DNA from 4 places in the Klebsiella sp. F11 genome. Region 4 is predicted to be linked to each of the others. Evidence: predicted binding sites of a transcription regulator. Region 4 holds the regulator's gene; each other region holds the start of a gene.
The links. Region 4 encodes LexA, which represses DNA repair genes until DNA is damaged. Its sites were predicted from a motif close to TNCTGTATGTACATACAGNA; they were not measured.
Positions count from the first base shown of each region.

Region 1: the regulator LexA is predicted to act here: its motif matches at 3,606-3,625, upstream of AC1M2H_RS07790 (DinI-like family protein).
Region 2: the regulator LexA is predicted to act here: its motif matches at 2,875-2,894, upstream of AC1M2H_RS11165 (YebG family protein).
Region 3: the regulator LexA is predicted to act here: its motif matches at 2,183-2,202, upstream of sulA (SOS-induced cell division inhibitor SulA).

Region 1 is NZ_CM160060.1:1,559,812-1,565,633, forward strand. It holds gene AC1M2H_RS07770 (AAA family ATPase) at 1-504, shown strand, start outside; gene AC1M2H_RS07775 (ParB family protein) at 501-1,472, shown strand; gene AC1M2H_RS07780 (Y-family DNA polymerase) at 1,619-2,890, opposite strand; gene umuD (translesion error-prone DNA polymerase V autoproteolytic subunit) at 2,902-3,351, opposite strand; gene AC1M2H_RS07790 (DinI-like family protein) at 3,348-3,593, opposite strand; gene AC1M2H_RS07795 (hypothetical protein) at 3,800-4,030, shown strand; gene AC1M2H_RS07800 (hypothetical protein) at 4,468-4,623, shown strand; partial or broken gene AC1M2H_RS07805 (hypothetical protein) at 4,659-4,889, shown strand; gene AC1M2H_RS07810 (hypothetical protein) at 4,886-5,221, shown strand; gene AC1M2H_RS07815 (DNA methylase) at 5,603-5,822, shown strand, end outside.
Region 2 is NZ_CM160060.1:2,255,363-2,261,184, forward strand. It holds gene edd (phosphogluconate dehydratase) at 1-864, shown strand, start outside; gene AC1M2H_RS11155 (bifunctional 4-hydroxy-2-oxoglutarate aldolase/2-dehydro-3-deoxy-phosphogluconate aldolase) at 904-1,545, shown strand; gene purT (formate-dependent phosphoribosylglycinamide formyltransferase) at 1,596-2,774, opposite strand; gene AC1M2H_RS11165 (YebG family protein) at 2,911-3,288, shown strand; gene AC1M2H_RS11170 (tellurite resistance TerB family protein) at 3,383-4,054, shown strand; gene ptrB (oligopeptidase B) at 4,310-5,822, shown strand, end outside.
Region 3 is NZ_CM160060.1:3,626,029-3,631,850, forward strand. It holds gene yccS (YccS family putative transporter) at 1-1,135, shown strand, start outside; gene AC1M2H_RS17985 (TfoX/Sxy family DNA transformation protein) at 1,149-1,748, opposite strand; gene sulA (SOS-induced cell division inhibitor SulA) at 2,223-2,732, shown strand; gene ompA (porin OmpA) at 3,085-4,152, shown strand; gene matP (macrodomain Ter protein MatP) at 4,262-4,714, opposite strand; gene AC1M2H_RS18005 (AAA family ATPase) at 4,900-5,822, shown strand, end outside.
Region 4 is NZ_CM160060.1:5,269,323-5,275,144, forward strand. It holds gene AC1M2H_RS25890 (CsbD family protein) at 33-242, opposite strand; gene dinF (MATE family efflux transporter DinF) at 369-1,685, opposite strand; gene lexA (transcriptional repressor LexA) at 1,756-2,364, opposite strand; gene AC1M2H_RS25905 (diacylglycerol kinase) at 2,579-2,947, opposite strand; gene plsB (glycerol-3-phosphate 1-O-acyltransferase PlsB) at 3,077-5,500, shown strand; gene ubiA (4-hydroxybenzoate octaprenyltransferase) at 5,564-5,822, opposite strand, start outside.

The DNA of each region.
Region 1 (5,822 bases), 1.9 Mb from region 4:
AGGAAAACCATCATTGACCGTATCGCCGGCGATTATGATTTTGTCTTCATTGATACTGGTCCTCATCTTGATCCGTTCCTTCTTAATGGCCTGGCTGCGAGTGATTTGCTTCTCACCCCTACTCCCCCGGCGCAAGTTGATTTCCATTCAACCCTAAAATATCTGACTCGTTTACCTGAAATGCTCGAACGTCTAGAAGAAGAAGGGGTTGAGCCTCGCCTAAGTGCGAGCATAGGGTTTATGTCTAAAATGACCAGTAAGCGCGATCACGAAACTTCCCATAGTCTGGCTCGTGAGGTGTATGCAAGTAATATTCTTGACTCATCACTTCCTCGATTGGACGGGTTCGAACGATGTGGTGAATCTTTTGACACTATCATCAGTGCTAACCCTGTTTCGTATCCAGGAAGCGCAGAGGCATTGAAAAAAGCACGTACCGAAGCGGAGCGTTTTACTAAAGCCGTTTTTGACCGCATTGAATACATCCGGGGAGCGTCCAAATGAAAAAAGTTTTAGCTCGAGGGCGCGTTCTGGGTAATAGCAATTCAGAGTTCGCCCGTATGCTTGAAGGTGACGGAGATGTCAAAACCTTTACACTTAAATCAGGTAAGCAGGCCAAATTTGTCAAAACGGTAGTGTTAAGCGGAGAGATTGAATCAAAGACGTTCGTTGATGCTTCGGTTAATGGACGCGATCAGGCTATGCTTTCGCGCGAGTCAGTTACTGACATTTCCCGCACGATTAAACTTCAACAATTCTTTCCGGCTATTGGTCGGGAAGTAAACGGACGAATTGAAATATTAGACGGTACTCGTCGTCGAGCTGCCTGCAACTATAACAACGTAAAATTCGAAATTTTGGTAACAAAAGACGATATTGATCTTGCAGACGCAAGGCAGCTTGCAAAAGACATACAGACTGCAAGAGAGCATAGTCTTCGCGAACTGGGAAAACGACTGGAAGTTACCTATGGGACCAGTATGACTAAAGAAGAGATCGCTCTGGCTGAAAATATCTCTTCTGCAAAAGTTACACGGGCATTTCAGGCGGCATCAGTACCGGACGAAATGATCTCTGTATTTCCTGTAATAAATGATATTTCGCTGTCGGATTATCAATTTTTGTTGAAACTGTCTGAAGAAGCAAACCACAAAAAAACGTCAGTGAAGGAGTTGATGGATAAAGTGCGGCAAAAGCTGATGGCTCTGCCTGATTATCCAGCAATTGATAAAAGCAAAATCCTGTCAGTCTTTCGGGCAGAGAGCAAAGCTCTTATGGACCGGCCTGCAAAAACTGTTGAAACTGAGAAGTTGAAAGAGTTTTCTGATCGCAACCAGTTTGCAAGGAAGAAAACTGACTCGAAGAAGCGGCTTGTTGTTTATGAATTCTCACGTATATCTAATGAAGTGCAGTCAGAGATTGATGAAGCTATTAAGCGTATTCTTGAAAAAATGCCTTCATCTGAGCGATAAGAATTTTAAAAAAAAGGATGCCAAATGGCATCTTTTTTTTACTTTTTTCACCATGCTTTTTTGATGTTTATTGTATTGATTATAAATATTTTTTTTAAATTCTTTCATAGTGAAATCACCACGAATTTTCTTGTGTTTTTGCTTCGTCATAGTTTGGCTACTGGCAATTCAGACCAGCGAGTCGTATAGGCTGGTGAAAGCATTTCTCGTTTCATTTGCCACTCGGGAGCAATGCCTCGCCCCGCAAACCACACTTTCCCCAGCCCTGAGTGGTTAATACCGTCGAGAACCTTCATCAGCTGGCTACTGTTGCTTCTGGGCTGGATATCATCGAACAGGTTAAGCTGCGAAACCCCGGTAGGCGTGAAATCATTGAGCATGCAACCCGCTTTTGCATAACGGTGGCCATCCACCCAAATCCGGTCCAGTGCCCTGACGGCTGCGGCAATAATGTCCCGGGTGTCCTGCGTGGGGGTCTGCCGCTTCTCGCTGGCCAGATTTCCATAATACGGTTCGCTCACAGCGAACGGTGACGTTTTCACAAAGACGGCGATATGCCTGCAGAACTGCCGCTCACCGCGCAGCTTTTCAGCTGCCCGCTCCGCGTACTGGCAGACCGCCTGGCGCATCGCGTCATATTCCGTGATGCGTTCACCAAAACTCCGGCTGCAGACAATCTGCTGTTTCGGGGGAGGGGCTTCTTCCAGCGAAATACAGGGCTCTCCGTTCAGCTCCCGGACCGTTCTCTCCAGCACCACGTTAAAGTTTTTTCTGATAAAGGCCGGATCCGCGCGCGCCAGCTGCAGCGCTGTGGTGATGCCCATCGTGTTCAGTTTCTTCCCGATGCGGCGTCCGACGCCCCAGATTTCCTCCACCGGCTGCAGCGAGAGCAGTTTCTCCGTCCTGCGGCGATTTCCTGCCGTTAATGCCAGTACGCCGCCAAATTGCGGCCATTCTTTTGACGCCCACTGGGCGGATTTTGCCAGTGTTTTCGTGGGGCCCATCCCGACGCCGATGGTCAGTGCGGTATGGCGGAGAACATGCTCACGCAGCTGACGACCGAAATCCTCAAAGGCGATGCAGTTGTCGATGCCGGCGATGTCGAGGAACATCTCATCAATACTGTACTGCTCCACGCGCGGTGACAGGTCCTCAAGACAGCGCATCACGCGTTCTGACATACTGTGATAAAGCGAATAATTGCTGGAAAACACCGCCACGTTGTGCTTTTCCGCCAGCGCCTTCACCTTAAACCAGGGGGCGCCCATCGGGATATTCAGCAATTTTGACTCCCTGCTGCGCGCAATGACGCAGCCGTCATTGTTGCTGAGCACTACCACCGGCCTGTCGCGCAGGTCCGGGCGAAACACTTTCTCACAGCTGGCATAGAAGCTGTTCACGTCAGCCAGGGCAAACATACCGGCACTCCTTACAGGCGGGCCCGGGTACGGTGAATGAAGTGCATCACTACCCCGAACAGGGTGAGTTCTTCCGGCCAGAGCGTCGGATAAGCGGGATTCATCGGCTCCAGGGCAGGGCGGGGGTGCAGGCGCAGCCGCTTCACGGTAAATCCGCCGTCCACCTCCGCAATCACCACGTCGCCGTCCACGGCGGTTTCCGCCCGGTCCACCACCAGAATGTCGCCGTCATACAGACCGAGGTCTTTCATGCTTTCCCCGCTGGCGCGTAAAAAGTACGTCGCGGCAGGGTGACGGATGCACAGGCTGTTTAAATCGAGTTCCTGCTCAATATAATCCCCGGCAGGACTCGGGAAGCCCGCCGCACAGGCATCCGCAAACAGGGGCATCTGCAGGGAAGAGGGCGCGGCCGGAAGCGTGAACACCGCCTCCGGGTCATACAGGGGCTCCCTGCGACTCATTCCGGCAGCCATGTGTCGTCCTGCCAGATGGCTTCAAGTGTGTTCATGATGTCCGACTTTTCCTGGTCGCTGCGCGCGCCGCTGACATCCAGCGCAGTCTGCGAGCTTTTCCCGATATTCAGCCAGAGTTGAGGGTAGCGTGGTGTCAGGCGACGCTCAATTTCCTGCTGCAGTGCGGCAAAGGTACCGCTGCGCATAGCTTTCACCTGCTCCGGAGAAAAACGAACGGAAATCTGTAACATGATGCACCTTATTACTGTATGGATGTACAGCTATTATTTTTCCGTTCGGCAGAATTTGCAAGCCTCTTTATGCAGGTCCGTGCTGATTCCCTGCTGTCATGGCGAAAAGAGCGAGTGGCGGAAAAAACGGAGGGCAGGACTGCGCAGGCGCAGGTATCCTGTCATATACAGATATCCGATGTGTTTTTTTCCCCGAGGAGCGCTTTATGTCACCCGGCTTCATAAATGTTCTCCGGTTTGCCGGCGTTCCCGTCGACAGCAGTGAACCGGTACGCAGAAAATTCGGCAGCCGGCTGATACTGACCGTGACCCTCTGCCTGCTCCCGCTTCTGGTGTTCGACGTACCGCAGTGGGTTTTTGTTCTGTCGCAGGTTATCTGGGGCGCAGGCGTGTATATCGGCCTGTCTGTGGCCGGGGATACATCCCGGCACCGCTGATTATTCCCTTCCGGTTGTTCAAAAAAGGAACAAGTGTTGTGACGCCTGTCTTTCCGTGGCTCTCCGCTGCCTGCCTTCAGGTTATCCACAGGGTTAAACAGATGCATTGTGGACAGATGTGCCGGTAACCCTTCCTCCGCCCGGTGCGGTCAGTTGTCTGCCACCCGCTGCCAGTGTCTCGCGTCCGGTCTGGTACGGGGCGGGCGGCTTTTCCGCTCCGGCCCGGCGTCGTTGAGAGTTTCCGCCAGTCCCTCGCCCTTTAAGGAACGCCCTTCAAGCCGCTTTTGCGGCATATCCTCGCCGTCGAACAGACTGACGGCTGCGATATTCCACAGTCGGCCTGACCCGTGACCGGACGCGATGAACAGGCAGCGTGCGGCAGGGAACGGTATCGCGGTGATGCCTCCTGCCCACGCTGACTGTGTAAGGAGCTTCTCATGCCCAACTGGTGTGCCAGCCGACTGACGTTCAGTGGTATCAGACAAGACAATGACGCCCTCAAAATGTGGGTTGCCCCGGACGATGAGGACAGCCTCTCTGACGTCATCGGTTCGGCGTCGCTCATCAACAACATCGCGCACTTTGGCGGCTGACAGGAGGCGGACGGGAAACCGCCCGGATAACAATGGAAAAACGTATGACAGTAAAAGCCTTTATCACCCGTCTGTCGCACTATCCCGATGATGCACTCTGCTGCGGAACATTCTGGCTGGCCGACGATTTCCTGTCGCTGGACGGTACGCTTACGGAAGATGACATCGACGCCGCGATGGAGCTGGCTCAGGACAGCCATGATGCCGGTACAGGATTTAACTGGAGCCACCTGCAATCCGCCATCGACGAGGTGAAACGCGTATGAACACCTGGCTTGTTGGTTTTACCGTTGAAACCGGTGACGTGGAAAGGATGGTGTACCACATGGTCACCGCTCAGACCCTGGAAGTGGCGGAAGCGGGAGTGATGGCGATGGGGCGAACATGGTGGCCAGCGCTGAAGCGTGAGGATGACGGGCACAGGTGGTTGTATCCGGACGGCGACGTCTGGTTTAACAGCATCATTCTGCTCGATGACCTGGAGACCCGTATCCTGCACGGTCTTAAATTCCTCGACACCTGGCGTGTCTTCGGTAAGCCGGAGGCGCCAGTCGTCTGCGACGAGTGGGGCGATGACTGGCGGGATATCACCCGCTGACCTTTTCCTGACCGGGCGTTCTGCCCGGTTTTTTTACCCCGGCAAAGGTTGTCGCCTCATCCCGGCTCCGCTTTTATCCGCGACGGCGTCGCGGGGAATGAGACTGCCGCACGCTGCCAGTATCTCGCGTCCGGTCTGGTACGGGGCGGGCGGCTTTTCCGCTCCGGCCCGGCGTCGTTGACAGTTTACGCCAGCCCCTCGCCCTTTAAGGAACGCCCTTCAAGCCGCTTTTGCGGCATATCCTCGCCGTCGAACAGACTGACGGCTGCGGTATTCCACAGTCGGCCTGACCCGTGACCGGACGCGATGAACAGGCAGCGTGCGGCAGGGAACGGTATCGCGGTGATGCCTCCTGCCCCCTCTGACTACAGGAGTGCTGCCATGTCCAGATTCATTCTCGGGGACTGTACTGACGTGATGCGCGGATTTCCCGACCGTGCCGTTGACCTTATTGTGACCGATCCGCCTTACCTCGTCGGCTTTAAGGACCGTTCAGGCCGCCAGATTGCCGGCGACGTCACCGATGAATGGCTGGAGCCTGCCACCCTTGAGATGTACCGCGTGCTGAAAAAAGACGCGCTGATGGTCAGCTTCTACGGCT
Region 2 (5,822 bases), 2.6 Mb from region 4:
ATCATCAACTGGGATGATTTCTCCGATCTCTCGGACGTGGTGCCGCTGCTGGCGCGTCTCTATCCGAACGGTCCGGCGGATATCAACCACTTCCAGGCGGCTGGCGGCGTGCCGGTGCTGATCCGCGAACTGCTGAAAGGCGGGCTGCTGCACGAAGATGTCAACACCGTAGCCGGCTTTGGGCTTGCGCATTACACCATGGAGCCGTGGTTGAACAACGGCCAGCTGGACTGGCGGGATGGGGCAAGCGCGCCGCTCGACGACCAGGTTATCGCGACTTTCGACAAGCCGTTCTCTCGCCACGGCGGCACCAAAGTCCTCAGCGGCAACCTTGGCCGCGCGGTGATGAAAACCTCGGCGGTGCCGGCGGAAAACCAGTTTATCGAAGCGCCGGCGGTTATTTTTGAAAGCCAGCACGACGTGCTGCCGGCGTTTGAAGCCGGGATGCTGGATAAGGATTGCGTGGTGGTGGTGCGGCATCAGGGGCCAAAAGCGAACGGCATGCCAGAATTACATAAACTTATGCCGCCACTTGGTGTATTATTGGACCGCCGTTTCAAAATAGCGCTAGTCACCGATGGGCGACTCTCTGGCGCATCCGGCAAAGTTCCGTCAGCGATCCACGTCACGCCTGAAGCCTACGACGGCGGGCTGCTGGCGAAGGTCCGCGATGGCGATATCATCCGCGTCAACGGCCAGACCGGCGAGCTGACGCTGCTGGTGGACGATGCCGAACTGGCCGCGCGGCAGCCACATATTCCTGACCTGAGCGGTTCGCGAGTCGGGACCGGTCGTGAAATGTTCTCTGCGCTGCGTGAGAAGCTCTCCGGAGCCGAACAGGGCGCAACCTGCATCACTTTTTAAGACCATACAATTTGTAGATCTGGCGAGAGAAAAACTCTGATGAAAAACTGGAAAACAACTGCAGAAGCAATCCTCACCTCCGGCCCGGTTGTCCCGGTGATCGTGGTGAAAAAGCTGGAACACGCCGTGCCGATGGCCAAAGCGCTGGTTGCAGGCGGCGTACGTGTACTGGAAGTGACCCTGCGTACCGAATGCGCGCTGGATGCCATCCGCGCAATAGCTAAAGAAGTCCCGGAGGCGATTGTCGGCGCCGGCACCGTGACTAACGCGGCGCAGCTGAAAGAAGTAACCGAGGCGGGAGCGCAGTTCGCAATCAGCCCGGGCCTGACCGATTCTCTGCTCAAGGCGGCGACGGAAGAAGGGACAATTCCGCTGATCCCGGGTATCAGCACCGTATCCGAGCTGATGCTGGGCATGCAGTATGGCCTGAAAGAGTTTAAATTCTTCCCGGCCGAAGCCAACGGCGGCGTGAAGGCGCTGCAGGCAATTGGCGGTCCGTTCGCCCACATTCGTTTCTGCCCGACCGGCGGGATCTCTCCGGCTAACTACCGCGACTACCTGGCGCTGAACAGCGTTCTGTGTATCGGCGGTTCATGGCTGGTACCGGCGGATGCGCTGGAAGCAGGCGATTACGACCGTATCACCACTCTGGCTCGTGAAGCGGTAGAAGGCGCGAAGTAATTTCCGCACCTCAGTTCTGACCCGGTAAGCGGCAACGCTACCGGGTTTTTTTATCCCTCAACCACCACCGCTGACGCCGCGGCTTTGGCGCGCGCCACCGCCTCATCAACGCTCTCCGCCACCGCCAGCGTAACGCCCAGACGACGGGAGCCGTCAATTTCCGGCTTAGCGAACAGACGCACCTGCAGGCCCGCGCCGACGGCGGCCTGCAGGTTGCCGAAGGTGACGTTGCGGCTGGTAAGCTGCGGCAGAATCACCGCCGAAGCCGCCGGGCCATACTGGCGAATCGCGCCCACCGGCAGCCCAAGGAAGGCGCGGACGTGCAGGGCGAACTCCGACAGATCCTGCGAAATGAGCGTCACCATTCCGGTATCGTGCGGACGCGGCGAGACTTCGCTAAAAATCACCTCATCGCCGCACACGAACAGCTCGACGCCGAACAGGCCGTAACCGCCGAGCGCCAGCACCACGTTGCGGGCAATTTCCTGCGCGCGGGCCAGCGCCAGCTCGCTCATCTGCTGAGGTTGCCAGGATTCTCGATAGTCGCCGTCTTCCTGCCGGTGGCCGACCGGGGCGCAGAAGTGCACGCCGTCGACCGCGCTGACGGTGAGCAGGGTGATTTCAAAATCGAAGTTCACCACGCCCTCGACGATTACGCGGCCGGCGCCGGCGCGGCCGCCCTGCTGGGCGTACTGCCACGCTTCGGCCAGCTGTTCATGACGGCGGATAAAGCTTTGTCCTTTCCCGGAGGAGCTCATCACCGGCTTAACGATGCACGGCAGGCCAATCTCGTTCACCGCGTCGTTAAAGGCGGCTTCACTGTCGGCAAAACGATAGGTCGAGGTTGGGAGCCGCAGCTCTTTGGCGGCCAGGCGGCGAATGCCTTCCCGATTCATGGTCAGCTTTGCGGCGAGCGCGGTGGGGACCACTTTTTGTCCACTCAGCTCCAGTTCGACCAGGGTATCGGTGGCGATGGCTTCAATTTCCGGCACGATAAAATCGGGCTTTTCTTGCTCAATTAAGGCGCGCAGGGCGTCGCCGTGCAGCATGTTAATAACATGCGAACGGTGGGCGACCTGCATCGCCGGCGCGTCAGGGTAGCGATCGACGGCGATGGTCTCAATGCCCAGACGTTGACACTCGATGGCGACTTCCTTACCCAGCTCGCCGGAACCTAACAGCATAACTCGCGTCGCCGCAGGGCGCAGCGCTGTGCCTAGTACAGTCATGACTCTCTTCCGCAGTAAAAAAACATGTGCCGCAGTATAAACGAAAACGTTTGCGTCTGTCTTTATGCGCGTGAGTTGAGTCATGGTCCTAAATTTGTTATACTGTATATAAATACAGTATAAAAGGGGCTGTACAATGGCGGTTGCAATCAAATATGTGGTGATTCGCGAAGGTGAGGAAAAGATGTCTTTTACCAGCAAAAAAGAGGCCGATGCTTACGACAAAATGCTCGATCTTGCCGAAATCCTTAACGACTGGCTGGTAGATTGCCCGCTGACGCTTGATGAAGCCCAGCGTGATGAGATGGCGCTGTGGCTGGCGGAGCGCAAAGACGCCTTACATCACATTATGAAGTCCGGAAAACTTCCTGAGGCGGAAGAGAACGCCGTCGAACAGGGCGAAAACGAAGGGCAGGAGTCCGCTGACGTCGGCGATGACGCCATCAGCTCCGGCGCGGACGACGGCGCGGCGGAAAAAGCAGCGCCCAAAGCGCGCAGGGTGAAAGCGGCCTGAGCCGCGGAATTTGCGCATCTTTAGCCACGGATAACATTTCCTGACGTCGCCTCGTTTAGGCTGATGACATCGTCTGTCATACACCGAGGAAACCATGGCTAACTGGCTTAACCAACTTCAGTCTCTGCTGGGCCAGCAGGGGCAAACTTCTTCATCTGACGATCGCTCAGGTGGTAACAATTTGCTGCTGCCCGGCGCGCTGGGCGGCCTGGCGGGGCTGCTGGTCGCCAGCAAATCTTCGCGTAAGCTGCTGGCGAAATACGGCACCAGCGCGCTGCTGGTTGGCGGCGGCGCGGTGGCCGGAAGCATGCTGTGGAACAAGTATCAGCAGAAAATGCGCGCCGCTTCGCCGCAGCCGCAGCCGGAGCCGGCCGGGCAGGTTCCGGCGTCACCAGAGCCTGATGCCCGCAGCGAGCGGCTGATCCAGGCGCTGGTTTTTGCGGCCAAAAGCGACGGGCATATTGATGAAAACGAACGCGCGAGCATCGAAGAGCAGCTGCGCGCGGCAAATATCGACGTACAGGGGCGGGTGCTTATCGATCGCGCGTTAACTCAGCCCCTCGACCCGCAGCGCCTGGCGCAGGGCATCAGCAGCGAGCAGGAGGCGCTGGAAATCTACTATCTGAGCTGCGCGGTGATTGATATTGACCACTTTATGGAGCGTAGCTACCTCAACGCGCTGGGCGAAGCGCTGAAGATCCCTGCGGATGTGCGCGCTGAGATCGAACAGGATATTCAGGCGCAAAAGCAGACTCTTTCCTCTTAAATCATCACGTTCCGCTTGCATCGCCAGCGACTTTTGCCACCCTTATAGACGGGTCATCTCTCAGCCTGACGCCGCGCAGGCCGGGGAGGACCCTTATTCCGGCACCGTCTCACCCGCGGTCGGGCGTCACTTCGCTGTGGCCGTTTTCAAACTCTAGGGCAGGGCGATTTATGCCGTTGAGATTTCTTGTCTTGCCGTCCGGACGCGCGTCGATTAACGTTGTGCGCATAAATTAAGCCGAAGAAGAACAAAGAGATGCTACCAAAAGCGAAACGGATCCCCCACGCTATGACCCTGCATGGCGATACGCGTATTGATAACTACTTCTGGCTACGTGACGATGACCGCGCGCAGCCGGAAGTTCTGGATTATCTGCGCGAGGAGAATACCTACGGCAAAGCGGTGATGGAGACCCAGCGCAGCCTGCAGGAGCGGGTGCTGAAAGAGATTATCGATCGTATCCCCCAGCGCGAAGTCTCGGCACCTTACAGTAAAAATGGCTATCGCTATCGTCAGGTCTATGAGCCGGGCTGCGAATACGCGATTTATCAGCGCCAGTCGGTGCTGAAAGAGGAGTGGGACCCGTGGGAGCTTCTGCTCGATAGCAACCAGCGCGCGGCGCAAAGCGAGTTCTACACCCTCGGCGGGCTGGGGATCTCCCCGGACAACGCTCTGATGGCGCTGGCGGAGGATTATCTCTCCCGCCGGCAGTACAGCCTGCGTTTGTGCAATCTCTCCGACGGTAGCTGGTATCCCGAAGTGCTGGAAAACGTCTCCCCGGGATTTGCCTGGAGCAACGATTCACGGACCTTGTGGTACGTGCGCAAACACCCTACCACGCTGCTGCCGTACCAGGTCTGGCGGCATACCGTCGGCACCTCGACGCAAGATGACGTGCTGGTGTACGAAGAGCAGGACGAAACCTTTTACGTCAGCGTGCACAAGACCACCTCGCAGCAGTTTGTGGTTATCTACCTTGCGAGCGCGACCACCAGCGAAGTGCGGCTGCTGAATGCTGAAATGCCCGACGCCGAGCCGGTGTGCTTCCTGCCGCGGCGCAAGGATCATGAATACAGGCTCGATCACTATCAGCACGCGTTCTACCTGCGCTCTAATCGCGAAGGTAAAAACTTCGGCCTCTATCGCACGCATCAGCGCGACGAGCAGCAGTGGCAGGCCCTGATCCCGCCGCGCGATGACGTGATGCTGGAAGGCTTTACGCTATTTACCGACTGGCTGGTGGTGGAGGAGCGGCAGCATGGACTGACCAGCCTGCGGCAGATCAACCGTAAGACCCGGGAAGCGGTGGGCATTGCCTTTGATGACCCGGCCTACGTCACCTGGCTTGCCTATAATCCCGAGCCGGAAACCTCGCGCTTACGCTACGGCTACTCCTCGATGACCACCCCGGATACGCTGTTTGAGCTCGATATGGATACCGGTGAACGGCGGGTGCTTAAGCAGCAGGAGGTTAAAGGTTTCGATGCCAGCCACTACCGCAGCGAGCATCTGTGGATTCAGGCCCGCGACGGCGTTGAGGTCCCGGTCTCGCTGGTCTACCGGCACGAATTCTTCCGCCGAGGCGCCAGCCCGCTGCTGGTCTACGCCTACGGTTCCTACGGCGCCAGCGAGGACGCGGACTTCAGCGCCAGCCGCCTGAGCCTGCTCGATCGCGGCTTCGTTTTCGCCATCGCCCACGTGCGCGGCGGCGGCGAGCTGGGGCAGCAGTGGTATGAGGACGGAAAGTTTCTTTGTAAGAACAACACCT
Region 3 (5,822 bases), 1.6 Mb from region 4:
GCTGAATAACCTGAGAGCGATTGACGCCCAGCTGGCAACCATCGAGTCCGCTCAGGTCGCCGCACCGGCTCACGGGACGACGGAGAATTTGCTCGCGGAAGAGCGTCTGAGCGGCCTTAGCGATATCTGGCTTCGCTTACGCCGCAACCTGTCACCGGAATCGGCCCTCTTTCGTCATGCGGTGAGAATGTCGCTGGTACTGTGCGCAGGCTATGCGTTTATCCAGTTAACCGGGCTCAATCACGGCTACTGGATCCTGCTAACCAGCCTGTTTGTTTGTCAGCCAAACTATAACGCCACCCGCCACCGCCTGGCCCTGAGGATTATTGGCACCCTGATAGGGGTGGCTGTTGGTCTACCGCTACTGCTGCTGGTGCCCTCGGTCGAAGGCCAGCTGCTGCTGATCGTCCTTACCGGCGTCCTGTTCTTTGCCTTTCGCAATGTACAATATGCCCACGCCACCATGTTCATTACCTTACTGGTGCTGCTGTGCTTTAACCTGCTGGGTGAAGGCTTCGAGGTTGCCCTGCCGCGCATCTTTGACACCCTCATCGGCTGTGCGATTGCCTGGGCTGCGGTCAGCTTTATTTGGCCGGACTGGAAGTTCCGTAACCTGCCGCGGGCTCTGGATCAGGCGATAAACGCCAACTGCCACTACCTCGACGCCATTCTTGAACAGTATCATCAGGGTCGCGATAACCGTCTGGCGTATCGGGTTGCGCGCCGGGATGCCCATAGTCGGGACGGTGAGCTGGCCTCCGTGGTATCAAATTTATCCACGGAGCCACGGGCAAATGCCGACATCCGCGAAACGGCCTTTCGCCTGCTTTGCCTGAATCATACCTTCACCAGCTATATTTCCGCGCTGGGCGCGCATCGTGAACAGCTGACCACGCCGGAGACTTTGGCGCTGTTGGATGACGCGGTCTGCTATGTGGACGATGCGCTGCATCATTCCCCGGCCGATGAACAGCGGGTACAGCAGGCGCTCACCCGCCTGCAGACCCGAATCCAACATCTGGAACCTCGGGCAGATAGCAAAGAGCCGCTGGTGCTCCAGCAAATCAGTCTGCTGTTAGCGCTATTACCGGAAATCTGCCGCCTGCAGCAGCAGGTGGTAGTTCAGCCCGAGTAAACCATGGCCAGGCCTACCGCTGGTTGAGAGCCCACTCCTGCAGCTCCCGGCGCCGCGCCGTCGGGAGCGCAGCGGCGTGAACGCCGGTAATTGCCCCTTCCAGCGAATAGAGAATATTCAGCGTCAGCGCCTTATTCGACTCTCGCAGCTTAAGCCACGCGCGCTGTGCACCAATATGACGTAGCGCCTGCTGATCTATTACGCCCGAGTTAATTAATAGTAGCTCCATATGAAAACTAATATTTGGCAGATCTTTCAACCTGCCGGAATAACGCTGCTGGTTCTTTTCATTTTGCGCGGCCTGCAATGAAAGCGATGATAGTTTGAAAAGCATTTTACTATCACTCCAAAGCGTTTCGTTTATCTGATAATATTTAAGAAAAATTGGCCGCCCGTTTTTGCGCATTTTTAAAAGTGGATTGGCGTGGGCCACGCAATATGCGGCACCCTGCTCGCAAATCTTAAGATAGATTTCCCCCTCGGCAACCATCGCAAATACGGTATCGTCTATTGCCAGGCTATAGCCGCCAAACAAAGGACGACAGATTATTTTCCCCAATGGTAACAAGCACTTCTGAAATTTATGAAAACGTAGGGATGATATCTTTTTCATGATTATTCCTTGGTTAATCATGCGAATACGGAGTTATTTAGTTAACGGATCCGTTAGTTCAGAAAATAAGTGAGTTCCTTTATTGCAGCAAGATGATTTTAACGTTCCACGCAATTAACTCGCCATTTTGCGAGGTGCTTTCAAGAAATTACTCCTGGCCGAAAGTGGATGTATTCAAAATAAAATATAAACAGGGCATTAATTAATAGTTGCACAAATAGTTGGTGTCCCGGGAGAGCAGCGCTAAGCCTGGGGCTACGTAAAAATGCGCGGCCAGGCTCGTGCGGTTTGACCTTTATTGCGCAAAAATTCAGGCGCAGCTTCACTCCGGTGAGAGCCGTTCGTCGCGAGCGCGGCCGATGATGGCCAACAGTGTCGAACAAATTTCACGCGACAGCACGATAAATGAGGTTGATCTTTTCACTGGCTGGATATACTGTACATGCATACAGTAACTACAGGCGGAAATAGACAATGCTTACTTCAGCTTACGCAAATCGTTCATCACTGACTTCTGCTTCAGTACGTCGCCGCTCCCATGACGCCGTCGAACAATCGGCTAGCGGGCTGATTAGCGAGATTGTCTACCGTGAAGATCAGCCAATGATGACTCAGCTGCTGCTGCTTCCTTTATTACAGCAGCTGGGCCAGCAATCCCGCTGGCAGCTCTGGCTCACGCCAAAGCAGAAGCTGAGCCGCGAGTGGGTGCAATCCTCCGGCCTGCCGCTGTCGAAAGTCATGCAGATAAACCAGCTCTCTCCGTACAACACGGTAGAATCAATGATCCGCGCCCTGCGCACGGGTAACTATAGCGTAGTAATCGGCTGGCTGGCAGATGAGCTGACTGCCGAAGAACATGAACGGCTGGTCAGCGCCGCGGAAGAAGGTCATGCGATGGGGTTTATCATGAGGCCTGTAGGAAATACAAGCCAGCATGGAAGACAACTAAGTGGGCTAAAAATTCACTCTAATTTGTATCATTAAGCTAAATTAGGATTAATCCTGGAATTTTTTTTGCGCATTCCACAGGCGTACTTTTATAAGGGTTGTTTTGGTGCGGAGGCCTGTCTGATGCGGTCTCGCGGGTTTCGTCGGTGAACGAAAACCCACCATATTTGTTAAATATTGTGTATACAACCCTTTTTTTTCATATGCCTGACGGAGTTCACACTTGTAAGTTTCGAACTAAGTTGTAGACTTTACATCGCCAGGGGTGATCGGCTTACGCTGCATGTATCAGCATAGTTAACAACAAGTCACGCCCCGGGTGAAGGATCTAACCGTGAGGTCTTTTGTACCTTCATGGCGAATTTTGGATGATAATGAGGCGCAGAAAATGAAAAAGACAGCTATCGCGATTGCAGTGGCACTGGCTGGCTTCGCTACCGTAGCGCAGGCCGCACCGAAAGATAACACCTGGTATGCAGGTGGTAAACTGGGCTGGTCCCAGTATCACGATACCGGTTTCTACGGTAACGGTTTCCAGAACAACAATGGCCCGACCCGTAACGATCAGCTGGGTGCTGGTGCGTTCGGTGGCTATCAGGTTAACCCGTACCTCGGTTTCGAAATGGGTTACGACTGGCTGGGACGTATGGCCTATAAAGGCAGCGTTGATAACGGCGCTTTCAAAGCTCAGGGCGTTCAGCTGACCGCTAAACTGGGTTACCCGATCACTGACGATCTGGACATCTACACCCGTCTGGGTGGTATGGTCTGGCGTGCAGATTCGAAAGGTAACTACGGTTCTACCGGTACTTCCCGCAGCGAACACGACACTGGCGTATCTCCGGTATTTGCTGGTGGTATCGAGTGGGCAATGACTCGCGACATCGCTACCCGTCTGGAATACCAGTGGGTTAACAACATCGGTGATGCAGGTACCGTTGGTACACGTCCTGATAACGGCATGCTGAGCGTAGGCGTTTCCTACCGTTTCGGTCAGGAAGAAGCTCCGGTTGTAGCTCCGGCTCCGGCTCCGGCTCCGGAAGTGACTACCAAGCACTTCACCCTGAAGTCTGACGTACTGTTCAACTTCAACAAATCTACTCTGAAACCGGAAGGTCAGCAGGCTCTGGATCAGCTGTACACCCAGCTGAGCAACATGGATCCGAAAGACGGTTCCGCAGTTGTTCTGGGCTACACTGACCGCATCGGTTCTGACGCTTACAACCAGCAGCTGTCTGAGAAACGTGCTCAGTCCGTTGTTGATTACCTGGTTTCTAAAGGTATCCCGGCTGGTAAAATCTCCGCTCGCGGTATGGGCGAATCCAACCCAGTTACTGGCAACACCTGTGACAACGTGAAAGCTCGCGCTGCACTGATCGATTGCCTGGCTCCGGATCGTCGCGTAGAGATCGAAGTTAAAGGTTACAAAGACGTAGTAACTCAGCCGCAGGCTTAAGTTTTACTACCGATAAAAAACCCCGCTAACGCGGGGTTTTTTTTGTCTCGACTTTGGCGTCAACGCGAAAAGCGCTCGTGCACAGCGCCATCAGCCCTGCATCTGCGGGCTACTCTTTACCCAGCAATACCTGCAGGTCGCGCTTCAGACTGGACATCTTGCTGGCATACTTCTCTTTATGCTCAGCGTCCTCAATCAGCTGCACAATAGTTTCCGACAGCGTTTTTCCCCGTCGCTGCGCCAAACCCGCGAGACGCTGCCAGACCACAAACTCCAGATCGATAGACTTTTTACGCGTATGCTGATGTTCGGCATTAAAATGACGCTTGCGGCGCGCGCGGATAGTCTGCTTCATCCGGTTCATTAGCTCCGGATTAATATGCTGCTCAATCCAGGCGTTCACCAGAACCGGTTCATTCTCGAGCGTCAGTAAGACATCGACCGCGGCTTGCGCTGCGCTGGCTTCAATATAGCGGGTAATCAGCTCACCTTCCCTGTGCTTTTTAACCAGGTACTTCCATTTCCAGCCGCTTTCAAGATTTTCCAGTTGTTGATATTTCATTGCGATCTCAATGTGACCGTGTAACTCACTTCAGGATATCAGTTTTTTTTCGATGTGCTGAGAATAAATCATCATTCGTGATATACGTTGCGTCGTTATCGTTAATGCAAACACGATCCTCCGTGTGCTCGGACGCGGCATAAGGTATAATCGCGCGTTTTACATCTCACTAAAAAACAGCGACTTTGACCATTACGAAACTTACCCGAAACGACCTTGCTCCTGATACGGAAAGTTATCAGGCGCTGTTTGCACAAGCTGATTTAGCCCAGCCGGAAGCTTCCCTGTCAGGCGAACTGCAGCCCCGTCTATTCTATGCGTTGGAGCAGCTTCTGGTGACTCCGACCATTTCGCCGTTCATGCTGGTTAAGGCCCCGGAAGAGCCGGAATACCTGCAGTGGTTAGCCGCAGAGACCCGCAGCTTATACCAGCCGGCCGCGCCGCTTTACGGCGTACGCTACCAGGTTAACGGCGGAAACGTCACCCTTTCGCCGGCAAAAAGCGCCGATGATAATTTTGCCAGCACCGCGCCGGTTGAATCAGCCGACTGGATTGAAGCAGAGCAGCTTTTTGGCTGCGTGCGCCAGTTTAACGGCGAAATATCCCTGCAGCCGGGCCTGGTACATCGTAGCAACGGCGGCGTGCTGATTATCGCCCTGCGTGCGTTATTAGCCCAACCGCTGCTGTGGATGCGCCTGAAGAACATCGTTACCCGCCAGCGCTTTGACTGGCTCTCCATCGATGAGTCGCGTCCGCTGCCGGTCAGCATTCCATCGATGCCGCTCAATCTGAAGATTGTTCTGGTCGGCGAGCGCGACTCGCTGGCTGATTTCCAGGATATGGAACCCGAACTCTCTGCCCAGGCAATTTACAGCGAGTATGAAGATAACCTGCAAATCACGGATGGCGACACCCTGAAGCAGTGGTGTCAATGGGTGTGGCAAAACGCCCAGCAGCTTGAGCTGCCCGGGCCGGACGTCGATGCCTGGCCGCCGCTGATTCAGGAAGGCGCACGCTATACCGGCGATCGGGAAACGCTGCCGCTGTGTCCGCTGTGGATTGCCCGTCAGCTGCGCGAAGCCGCCGCTTTCTGCGAAGGCGAGATTAT
Region 4 (5,822 bases):
ATAACAAAGGGTTAGCGCTCTAAATTTGCTCGCTACCAGCGATAGTCATTTTTGCTTTCCCAGTCGGACACCTCTTTCTCCGCCCGATCTTTAGCGTAACCGTAACGCTCCTGGATTCGACCGACCAGCTGATCGCGCTTGCCCTCGATGACGGTCATATCATCGTCGGTAAGCTTGCCCCACTGCTCTTTTGCTTTACCTTTTAACTGTTTCCAGTTACCGCCGATTTCGTCTTTATTCATGATTCAGTCCTCATCGTTCGGTGAGTTAACAGCCCGCTGTGTGCCGGACATAGAGTTAACTATAGATGAGAATGCTGGGTTGATTTTATTATTCGGAATCTTTAACCATATTAAAGACAGAATGCGTTATGAAAACCAGGTTCCGCGCCGCCAGTGCCGTCGCCAGATCAGCGCCAGCGACAGGCCCCGCAGCGCCAGGAACACCGTCAGCGCCAGCCACAGGCCGTGGTTACCGAGCACCGGCAGAGTCAGCAGGGTTAAGGCAAAGCCCGCAGCGGCCACCGCCATGCTGTTACGCATTTCGCTGCCGCGCGTCGCGCCGATAAACATCCCGTCCAGCAGATAGCACCAGACGCCAATCACCGGCAGAATCATCTGCCAGAACAGATAGCGGTCGGCGAGCTGCTGGAGCGAGGGTATCGAGGTCAGCAGGGCGATAATCTGCTCTCCCGCCACGCTGTAGATCAGCGCAAAAGCCAGCGCGACCATGCCAGATTGTCGGCAGGCGGCACGCCACACCTCCAGCAGCCTGCTGCCATCGCGCGCGCCGTAGGCCTGCCCGGAGTGGGCCTCCACGGCGTAGGCAAAGCCATCTAACGCATAGGCGGTGAAGGTGAGCATAGTCATCAGAATAGCGTTCACCGCCACGATATCGCCCCCCAGACGCGCGCCAAACACGGTCACCGCGCCAAAGCAGAACTGCAGCAGCAGGGAGCGCAGCATAATGTCGCGATTCAGGGCCAGCAGCCGCCGGATATCGCCGCGCCAGGCGCCCTTGAGCATAGCGAACGACACGCCGCGCAGCGTCAGTACGCGTTTCGCCATCAGCAGGCCAATGATAAAGGTGGCGTATTCGGCGCTCACCGTCGCCAGCGCCGCGCCCTGCACGTTCATGTGCAGGCCCATCACCAGCCACAGGTCGAGGACGATATTCAGCAGGTTGCCGACAATCAGCAGGATCACCGGCGCGCGGGCATACTGGACGCCCAGCAGCCAGCCCAGCAGCACCAGGTTCGCGAGCGAGGCCGGGGCGCTCAGCCAGCGGATTTCGAGGAAACGCCGGGCCTGCTCCAGCACCGCTTCGCTACCGCCGACGATATGCAGCGCCAGGTTAATGAGCGGCATACGAAACAGAACGATCAGCAGACCGGCGGCCAGCGCCAGTCCAAGCGGCTGCACCAGCGCGCGCGCCAGGCGAACGGGATCCTTTGCGCCGAACGCCTGCGACGTCAGGCCGGTGGTGCTCATGCGCAGAAAGAGCAGCAGCATGAACAGAAAGCTGGTTGCCGTAGCCCCGACCGCCACGCCGCCCAGGTAAACCGGGCTATCAAGATGGCCGATAACCGCCGTATCCACCAGCCCCAGCAGCGGGACGGTGATATTGGAGAAAATCATCGGTAGCGCCAGGCGCCACAGGGCCTTATCAGCAGCGTTAAAAAACATGGAGAAGAGCCTGAGCGAGGAGAGACAGCGCAGCATCACGCATCGGACGATGCTGCGTCAGAACAGAGGGTTACAGCCACTCGCCGTTGCGGATGACGCCGACGGCCAGTCCTTCAATAGTGAAGTTTTGCTCGCGCAGGTTCACCACGATCGGTGAAAACTCGCTGTTTTCCGGCAGCAGTTCGACGACGTTACCCTGCTTTTTCAGGCGTTTAACCGTCACTTCTTCGTCGATACGCGCAACCACCACCTGTCCGTTACGCACGTCCTGCGTTTTGTGTACCGCCAGCAGATCGCCGTCCAGAATACCAATGTCTTTCATCGACATACCGCTGACGCGCAGCAGAAAGTCGGCGCTCGGCTTGAACATGGCCGGATCGACCTGGAAGTGGCCTTCGATGTGCTGCTGCGCCAGCAGCGGCTCGCCGGCGGCGACGCGGCCAATCAGCGGCAGGCCGGGCTCTTCTTCAGTCAGCAGGCGGATGCCGCGGGAAGCGCCGGAAACGATCTCGATAGCGCCTTTACGCGCCAGCGCTTTCAGGTGCTCTTCCGCCGCGTTTGGAGAACGGAACCCCAAGCGCTGAGCAATTTCCGCACGCGTCGGCGGCATGCCCGTCTGGCTGATGTGATCCCTGATGAGATCAAACACCTCTTGCTGCCTGGTCGTTAACGCTTTCATCCCGCCCCCTGGGTGTATATACAGTTATGCTGTGAGTATATACAGCTAACGGTGATTTTGGAATCAAATTTCACACAAAAATCAGGAGATTCTTTTCTTTTGCCGCCCGCTACGGCCGGTTAGCACGGAGGAAGTTGCGGCGAAGCGCTGCTGCTCCACGCGGCGCAAAAAAAGCCGCGCGGAGGGCGACCGGGCGGCCTGATGCTGCGGAGGCTTAGCGATAGTGCGCCCACAGCAGCGTCACCCAGACGATCAGCGCGATGGCGATCGCCAGAAATACCGCCGCAGAGCCCATATCCTTCGCCCGTCCGGAAAGCTCATGGTGCTCAGGGCCGATCCGGTCCACCACCGCCTCAATCGCGCTATTAAGAATTTCGACTATCATCACTAACAGGACCGAGCCTATCAAAAGCACGCGCGTAACGGCGTCAACATCCAACCAGCAGGCGATCGCAATGGCAATAACGGTGGCGATACCTTCCTGACGAAAGGCGGCCTCATTTATCCATGCCGCACGAAAACCTTTCCAGGAATACCCAGCCGCTTTAATGATTCGGGTTAACCCGGTGGTATTATTGGCCATCAAAAGAACCTTTTTATGTAAATGACGTCAATGAGTGTACGCGTTTGCCGCGTGGCAACGGAAATTTTGCGCACTTTCTGTTATTCTTGCCGCGCATTTGCATGATTAACCAGAGGCTTCACATCGTTTATGTCCGGCTGGCAACGAATTTACTATAAATTACTGAATTTACCATTACGGCTGCTGGTAAAAAGCAAGTCTATTCCCGCAGAACCTGCTCAGGAACTGGGACTGGATACCTCGCGTCCGATTATGTACGTTCTGCCCTATAACTCGAAGGCAGACCTGCTGACGCTGCGCGCGCAGTGCCTGGAGCACGATTTAGCCGATCCGCTCGAACCGCTGGAAATCGACGGCACCCAGCTGCCGCGCTACGTCTTTATCCACGGCGGCCCGCGCGTCTTTACCTACTACACGCCGAAAGAAGAGTCCATCAAGCTGTTCCACGACTACCTCGATCTGCACCGCAACCACCCTGACCTCGACGTGCAAATGGTGCCGGTTTCAGTGATGTTTGGTCGTGCGCCCGGACGCGAAAAGGGCGAGGTCAATCCGCCGCTGCGCATGCTTAACGGCATTCAGAAATTCTTCGCCGTGCTGTGGCTCGGCCGCGACAGCTTCGTGCGCTTCTCGCCGCCGGTGTCGCTACGCCGAATGGCGTCCGAACACGGCACCGATAAGACCATTGCCCAGAAGCTGGCCCGCGTGGCGCGTATGCACTTCGCCCGCCAGCGCCTGGCCGCCGTCGGCCCGCGCCTGCCGGCGCGTCAGGATCTGTTCAACAAGCTGCTGGCGTCAAAAGCCATCGCCCGCGCGGTGGAAGACGAAGCCCGCAGCAAGAAAATCTCCCATGAGAAGGCGCAGCAAAACGCCATCGCGCTGATGGAGGAGATCGCCGCCAACTTCTCCTACGAGATGATTCGCCTGACCGACCGCGTGCTGGGTTTTACCTGGAACCGCCTGTATCAGGGGATTAACGTTCATAACGCCGAGCGCGTGCGCCAGCTGGCGCATGAAGGACACGAGATCGTCTACGTTCCGTGCCACCGCAGCCATATGGACTACCTGCTGCTCTCTTACGTGCTCTACCATCAGGGGCTGGTGCCGCCGCATATCGCCGCCGGCATCAACCTCAACTTCTGGCCGGCTGGGCCGATTTTCCGCCGCGGCGGCGCGTTCTTTATTCGCCGCACGTTTAAGGGCAATAAGCTCTACTCAACGGTATTCCGCGAATATCTTGGCGAACTGTTCAGCCGCGGCTATTCGGTGGAGTACTTCGTCGAGGGCGGACGCTCCCGTACCGGACGCCTGCTGGACCCGAAAACCGGCACCCTGTCGATGACTATCCAGGCGATGCTGCGCGGCGGCACCCGCCCGATCACCCTGGTGCCTATCTACATCGGCTACGAGCACGTGATGGAAGTCGGCACCTATGCCAAAGAGCTGCGCGGCGCGACCAAAGAGAAAGAGAGCCTGCCGCAGATGCTGCGCGGCCTGAGCAAGCTGCGTAACCTCGGCCAGGGATACGTTAACTTCGGCGAGCCGCTGCCGCTGATGACCTGGCTCAACCAGCACGTGCCGGAGTGGCGCGAGTCCATCGATCCTATCGAAGCCATTCGCCCGTCCTGGCTGACGCCGGCGGTAAACAGCATCGCCGCCGATCTGATGGTGCGCATCAACAACGCCGGCGCGGCGAACGCCATGAACCTGTGCTGTACCGCTCTGCTGGCGTCGCGCCAGCGTTCGCTGACCCGCGAGCAGCTGACCCAGCAGCTGGAGTGCTATCTCGATCTGCTGCGTAACGTGCCTTACTCCCCGGATGCGACCACGCCGCCGGCTTCCGCTAGCGAGCTTATCGACCACGCGCTGAAGATGAATAAGTTCGAGGTCGAGAAAGACACCATCGGCGACATCATCATTCTGCCGCGCGAGCAGGCGGTGCTGATGACCTACTATCGCAACAACATCGCCCATATGCTGATGATGCCTTCGCTGCTGGCGGCTATCGTCACCCAGCATCGGCGGATCGCCCGCGCGGAAGCGCTGCGTCACGTCAAGATGTTCTATCCGCTGCTGAAGGCCGAGCTGTTCCTGCGCTGGGAAAAAGAGGAGCTGGCGAGCGTTATCGATGCGCTGCTGGTCGAAATGCAGCGCCAGGGGCTGATTGTTCTGAGCGATGATGAAATAAGCATCAATCCGTCCCACTCCCGCTCCCTGCAGCTGCTGGCCGCCGGCGCGCGCGAAACGCTCCAGCGCTATGCCATCACCTTCTGGCTGCTGAGCGCAAATCCGGCGATTAACCGCAGTTCGCTGGAGAAAGAGAGCCGTACGATGGCTCAGCGCCTGTCGGTTCTGCACGGCATCAACGCGCCGGAGTTCTTCGATAAGGCGGTGTTCAGTACGCTGGTGCTGACGCTGCGTGATGAAGGCTATATTAGCGATACCGGCGACGCCGAGCCGGAAGAGACGCTGAAGGTTTACCAGATGCTGGCGAACCTGATTACATCGGACGTGCGTCTGACGATTGAAAGCGCCGCGCAGGATGGAGCGTAGCGCCTGAGACTTGCCCCGGCTTGCGCGACGTAAGCCGGGGAGTCAGGACCCTGCCAGAGAAAACTACGCCATATAGCCCATCGCCAGGCCGAGGAACAGCACCAGCCCGACGTAGTTATTGTTTAAAAACGCTTTAAAGCAGTCGTCGCGTTCACGGCGGAAAATCAGCTTCTGCTGCCAGAAAAACAGCCCCGCGGCGATAAACAGCGACCAGTAATATTCCCAGCTCAGACCGTTCAGCCACCCTACCGCCGCCATCAGGACCAGCACCGCGATCTGCAGCATGCCGATAATCAGGCGATCGTTTTCGCCAAACAAAATC